Regions from separate parts of the Krasilnikovia cinnamomea genome, predicted to be linked through region 2. Evidence: riboswitches for the same ligand, from Rfam matches in the RefSeq annotation. Region 2 holds a riboswitch; the other holds the start of a gene.
The links. A riboswitch is a leader RNA that binds a small molecule or an ion and turns the genes downstream of it on or off. The one in region 2 is predicted to bind cyclic di-AMP.

Region 1 (3,200 bases), 3.4 Mb from region 2:
ACACTGCGGGGCTCGCCGCGTCCCTCGCGGACGTGGGCTCAACGGCACTGCATGCGGTAGTGCCGAGCAGCGCCGCCGTGGCCACCGCGAGGAGCGCCGCGTGCTTGCGTCGGGCCCCTGCGTGCACCGCTGTCGTCGACGTCGGCGACCCTGCGTGTCCGATACCTTCCGTCGTTGGTCGATTCATCTTGGTCCGCCCCGTAAGCACTGAACTCGATCAGCTATCGGGCGACGGTATGGAGGCGACGCGGTTCCCGCTGTCCCGACCGGCCTGGTGTGATCGAAGCAACCTGGCCGCCGCCAGGGCCGAGGGATACCCCGGCATGATGTGATTCGGGTTGATAAGCAGTTGCAAGGCCGATCAGGACGCCAGGCGGCGCATGCTCGGGTCGAGGGGCGGCCGTCCACCACCATTGATCCCGAGCTCAATGAGCAGCGCCACGCCGTGGCGTGCGGCATCAACCAGCTGAAAAGGCAACCGCGCCGTCGCTGCTCACTCGACCGGTTCGCCATGCGACGCTAAGCGACCGCCCTCCTCGCCGCGATCAATGAGCTGGACGCAAGCGCCCGCCGGGGTAGCTGTTGATGCGATGGACCATGATGAGCGCGTGAACAAGCTTCGGGTCGGAGCGCTGCTAGCGCTCACCAGCCTGCCGTGGGCCCTCGCCGCAACTGTGGCGGCCGCCGCCGGCGCCCCCGCATGGACCGTGGTCACCATCCTCGTGCTCGCCGAAGTGAGCTTCTGGATCGGCGTACTCCTCATGGGACGGGCCACCTACCAGGCGGCGCGCGCCCGCGGTTGGCGTGCCGTCCCGGGGGAGTTGTGGTGGATGCTGCGTACCGGCCGCAGCCGGACCGAGGCCGTGCGTAGCGGCGACCCCCAAGCGCTCTGAGGCATCCGGCCGCGTACGGGCGTGTTCGCTCGGTACGCGGACAGGGCGGACCTCCTGGTCCGCACAGGATTGTTGCATCAGTCACGCATCCGTCCACCCGGTACCGGGCGCCTGCCAGACCGAGCGGTGACGGGGACCGGTAGCGGTATCAGATCCGGGTAGCCGTGAGGCCGGCGAACAAGAGATCGATCTCACGATCCGGCTGGATTTCTTTGCGGCTCCACAATTCTCGTGGATACCGTCGCCCGCGTCCGCCAACGCGGGCCCCGCGGGCGGTAACGCCGAATCCAAGCCGCCGCTCGTCGGGCATTCCTCAACCAGGCTTGGAGCGGGGGACCCACTAGTTCTTCGGTGCGCTGCCGCGCGCCTCGGGGTGAAGCCGCAGACCGCGGCCGGGCGCCTCAGCCCGAACCCGACAGCTGACCTCGCAGGCGTGGAGGTTCTCTGTCATGGCACAGTTCCGAAAGCCCACCCGCCTCGTGCTGGGCGTCATCGCGGCCGGTGTCACCGGCGCCGTGACCCTGCTCGGCCCGGCCGCTCCGGCGTCCGCGTCCAGCGTCAACTGGGACGCCATCGCCCGCTGCGAGTCCGGCGGCAGGTGGCACATCAACACCGGCAACGGCTATTACGGTGGGCTGCAGTTCAGCCGCCGTACCTGGGCCGGTCACGGGGGTACGAAGTACGCCCGTACGGCCGACAAGGCCACCCGGGCGCAGCAGATCGCGGTCGCCGAGCGGGTCCTGCGTACCCAGGGCATCCGCGCGTGGCCGGTATGCGGCGCCAAGGCGGGCTCGCCGAAGCATCATCGGGCCGCCGCGCACAAGGCTCGCAAGACGCACCGCACACACGACACCCATCGGGCTCACCGGGCCCGGGTGCATGTCGTACGCGCCGGCGAGACGCTGGCGTCGATCGCCGAGCGGCACCACATCAAGGGCGGCTGGCGCACTCTGTTCCGGCTGAACCGGGGTGTGTTGGGCGGCGACCCGCACCTGATCCGGCCGGGTCAGCGTCTGGCCCTGTGACCGGGGGACGGCCGCCCCGGCGCATCCGACTGGGGCGGCCGTCAACGTCATCGGTGGATGCCCGACCGAGCCGGTGTCATCGCGGGCCGAACTCATGGCGGCCTCTGTCGCCGCGGCACACAGCCACGTCACGCGCCGGTGGCTGCGCGACAAGTCCGCGGATCCGGTGACGACGACTCCGCACACTGAGTCGACGACGGGCGGCCCCGGAGCCGAACGGCGGTTATCCGAAGAAGAACCGGCGGACCTCGGGACGGAAGAGGTTGACCAGGATGCAGGACGCCACCACGAGCAGGATGACCGCCGCAATGCCCGTGAAAGGGCCGAGGATGGAGCCGACGGCGATTGAGAAGCTGACCACTTCCGCGACGAAGGCAAGGATCCAGCCGAGCACCTGCCCTCGGCGGAACATCCAGGCCGACAGCCCCAGGACGAACGGGACGCACACCAGGATCACGTAGACGGTGAGGAACCTGTCGCCACGAGACGGGCCCATAGCGCTGGTCAAGAACTGCATCAGCAGCGTCATGAAAACCAGGACGAGCAGCGTCAGGTACATCTGCAGCAACAGTAGTGCTCGGGTCTGCTCGACGAGGCGCGGCAAGTCCGGTCGGGTCATGGCGAGTGAATGTAATGCAGGGGGGACAGCAAAAAGAAGGGCCGTCCGGCCGGAAAGAATGGTCGAGGCGAGGGCGGTTCAAGGCAATATAAGTTGCCGCACGATACAAATTGAGCCGCTCCGCACTGGGGCCTCTGCAACGTCGATTCGCGAGCCCTGGGCAGGGCTAAGCGCTCAGTTCGGGATCCGAGCAGCCGGTCACGGTGTCACCATCCGGCCCGTCATGGGTGGGCAGCAGCATGGCCGAACTGGGTCCAGGCGCGCGTGGACGCGCCCACCCGGCCGCGCCCTACGCACGCGCCGCGACCGTTCTAGGCGACCAGCGAGGCGGTGTTCTTCCCGAGCGCATTGGCCTTCAGCTGCTCGTATTCGCTCGCGTTGATCGCGCCGGAGTCGAGCAGTGCCTTCGCCGACGCGATCTCCTCGGTGACGCTGCCTCTACCGCCGTTCGACGTGGCGACCGACCTGATGTAGGCCTCCTGCCGCTTCTGCAGGTCGGCCTGGGCGGCGAGTGCGCGGTCGGTCATGCCGCCGCCACGGGCCATCAGATAGATCAACATGCCGAGTATCGGAAGGAAGATGAGGAACAGCGACCACAGGGTCTTGGCCCCACCGCCGAGGTCCTTGCTCCGGAAGAGGTCACCGAAGATCCAGAACAGGCCC
Region 2 (3,200 bases):
GAAGCGCGTGAATCCGGCCCCCTTCGCCTGCTGCATGGCGAACTGCAGGCGGGGCGTGATGCAGCCGGTGGTCGTGGGGTCGTCCACGGTGCAGCCGGTGCCCAGGTTGCGGGGAGCCGTGGCGGACTTGGTGGTGTTGCCGCCGCCGCTCGGTCCCGCGACGTCCTGGCCGCCACCGGCGGCCTTGAGTGCCGCCTCCGCCTGCGCCTTGCGGCGGGCCATGACGTTGAGCTGCTTCTGCTGGTCGCGGATCGTGGCGTCGATCGCGAGCTTGGCCTTAGCCTGGCCGTCCCGGGTCTGCTTGAGGTCGCGCATCGCCGCGTCCTGCCGGATCGCGACCGAGCTCAGGGTGTCGGCCCTGTCCAGCAGGGTGTCCGAGTCCGACGCGGTGAGCAGGGCCGCCATCGGCCCGAGCCGCCCGGTCCGGTAGCTCTGCTGCACGATCTCGTCCAGCGCGGCCTGCTTCGGGCCGAGCTCGGCGTCGAGCCGCTGCAGCGTGGCGGCCAGTTCCCGCTGGCGCGCCCGGGACCGGGTCAGGGCGTCCTTGGCGTCGGTGAAGCCGCGCGACGCCGATTCGAGTGCGTCGATGAGTGACTTACTGCCGCCCTCGCCGTCGTCGCCGGTGTCGCCCGGAGCGGCCAGCGGCCGGGGGGCCGCGGAGGCGGGAGCCGAACCGGCGAGGACCGATCCGGCGGCGACGACCATGAGGGCGAGGAGCGTGGCCCACAGCCGTCGGGCAGGGGTGTGCCGCACGTGCCTTCCTTCCGTCGGCCGCCGACCGGGTTAGCTGACGGGTTCGGGACGGAAGTGGCCCCTACCGCGCGGGTGGCGCGGATTCACCCCACGTACGTGGTTCCCCGGCTCGCCCTCGGGCGATTAGGCGGCGGTTTCCGCCGACGCCTTTCCTGGCGTCGTTATGAAACGGAGACCGTGTCGAAGAATACAGAGCATCGCGAGAATCGACAGGGGTCGCACGGTCGGTTACCAGGTGCTGACAATGCGTCAATGCGGTGAGAGAAATGCAACGATTCACATTGACCCGCGTTACGGCCACGGAAGCGGCGTCTTCCTTGCGTGTATCACGGAAAGTTGTTGGCTGGTAACGCATTTGGCACCGGTCGACCCCTTGATTCGTCAGGTAAGCTGGCCGCCGGTCACTGCCAGGAAGGCACCACCCCCAAGGTGCCGGCAGGCCACCACCTAATCGCCCTCGGGCGAGCCGGGGAACCACGTTTGTGGGGTGAATCCGCGCCACCGCGCGGTAGGGATCGCTTCCGTCCCGAACCCGTCAGCTAACCCGGTCGGTGGTCACGTGGAAGGAACAGAATGACGGCTAGACACCGCCGGTGGCTGACCGTGGCCCTGGCACCGCTCGTCGCGTTGGCGATGCTCGTCGCGCCGGCCGCCCCGGCCAGCGCGGAGCCCGGCAGCGGCAGCGCCGTGCCCGACGAGGGCAAGGACAGCCCGATGCTCAGCGACGTGATGGAGTCGACCAACCGGCGCTTCGTCGCCGCCAAGGCAGCCGTCGCGAAGTCGACGAAGACCCAGCTGGCGCTCGCCATCGACGTGCGCAACGCGGAGGCCAAGCGCGACCGGCTGATCCCCGAGGTCGGCGCGGTCGCCGGGCAGCAGTACCGCACCGGGAACCTGTCGGCCATGAGCTATCTGCTCAACGCGGACAGCTCGGACACCTTCCTCAGGAAGGCCATCTCGCTCGAAGAGATCAACTCGATCAACGACGAGAAGCTGCACGAGCTGAACACCGCGATCGACGAGGTCACCCGGACCAAGGCCCGGCTGGACGCCGAGATCAAGGAACAGCAGCAGAACCTCGCCGCGATGAAGAAGCAGAAGGAGACCGCCGACAAGGCGCTCGCCCTGGTCGGCGGCAAGAGCCTCACGGGCGGCTTCGTGGTGGCCAAGTCACCGATCGCCGCGCCCGCCCCGCGCAACTCCGACGGCGGCTTCTCCCCCGAGGGCTGCACGGTCAACGACCCCTCGCCCGCAGGCGGCTGCGTCACACCGCGTACCAATCACCTCTACAAAGAGGTGCGCAAGGCCGGCTTCAACCGCTTCGTCGGTTGTCACCGCAACGGCGGGCCGTTCGAGCACCCGAAGGGCCGCGCCTGCGACTGGTCGCTGCAGAAGAGCGGGTTCTCGGTCGCGCACAACAAGGACATGAGGGAGTACGGCAACAACCTCATGGCCTTCCTGGTCCGCAACGCCGACCGGCTCGGGATCTACTACGTGATCTGGTTCAAACAGATCTGGTTCCCGGCGACCGGCTGGAAGTCGTACCACGGGCCGAGCGCGCACACCGACCACGTACACGTGTCGTTGCTCTGAGGCACCAGCACACGAAACGGCCCCCGTCCGGCGGACGGGGGCCGTTCGCATGCTCGGCTCAGCCGCCGGCGCCGACCCGGCGCACCGGCGCGCGGCCCGCGGGCTGGCGCGGCGCGGCGCCGATCGGCGGCGCCTCCGGGATCGGTACGGTAACCGGCTTGACCTGCGTCACCTCGATCTCCTTGCCGTGGTGCACCAGCTCCAGCCGGGCCGCCCCGCCGCCGTTGCGCAGCGAGTACGTCACCTCCTCCGGCGTCACGTCGACCCGCAGCCGCTTGCCGTGCCAGAGCAGCGAGAAGTCGAGCCGGTTGATCCGGCTCGGCAGCCGGGGCGCGAACGACAGCTGACCGTTGAAGTCCCGCATCCCGCCCAGCCCGGCGACCAGCGCGATCCACGACCCCGCCAGGGACGCCACGTGCACCCCGTCGCGGGCGTTGCGGTGCAGGTCGTGCAGGTCCATCAGGGCGGCCTCGCCGAGATAGTCGTGGGCCAGCTCCAGGTGCCCCACCTCGGCGGCCAGGACCGCCTGGATGCAGGCCGACAGCGACGAGTCGCGGACGGTCCGGGCCTCGTAGTACGCGAAGTTGCGGGCCTTCTCCTCCGGGGTGAACGCGTCGCCGCGCACGTACATCGCCATGACCAGATCCGCCTGCTTGATCACCTGCTTGCGGTACAGGTCGAAGTACGGGTAGTTCAGCAGCAGCGGGTACGCCTCCGGCGGGGTGTTCTCGAAGTCCCACTCCTGTAGCCGGGTGAAGCCCTCCGATTGCTGGTGCACCCCCAGCTCCCGGTCGTACGGGATGTGCACGGAGGCGGCCGCGTCCCGCCACGACGCCGACTCCTCCTCGTCCACC

Region 1: it holds a riboswitch for cyclic di-AMP, as region 2 does, so the genes downstream of both, EV385_RS02155 (LysM peptidoglycan-binding domain-containing protein) here and EV385_RS17575 (VldE C-terminal domain-containing protein) in region 2, are expected to answer to the same signal.

What each region holds. Positions count from the first base shown of each region.
Region 1 covers NZ_SHKY01000001.1:505,761-508,960, reverse strand. The annotation lists gene EV385_RS02160 (hypothetical protein) at 609-893, shown strand; cyclic di-AMP (ydaO/yuaA leader) riboswitch at 1,193-1,337, shown strand; gene EV385_RS02155 (LysM peptidoglycan-binding domain-containing protein) at 1,343-1,918, shown strand; gene EV385_RS33710 (hypothetical protein) at 2,142-2,537, opposite strand; gene EV385_RS02145 (PLD nuclease N-terminal domain-containing protein) at 2,849-3,200, opposite strand, start outside.
Region 2 covers NZ_SHKY01000001.1:3,884,881-3,888,080, reverse strand. The annotation lists gene EV385_RS17580 (coiled-coil domain-containing protein) at 1-705, opposite strand, end outside; cyclic di-AMP (ydaO/yuaA leader) riboswitch at 757-893, opposite strand; cyclic di-AMP (ydaO/yuaA leader) riboswitch at 1,188-1,322, shown strand; gene EV385_RS17575 (VldE C-terminal domain-containing protein) at 1,327-2,346, shown strand; gene EV385_RS17570 (glycoside hydrolase family 65 protein) at 2,405-3,200, opposite strand, start outside.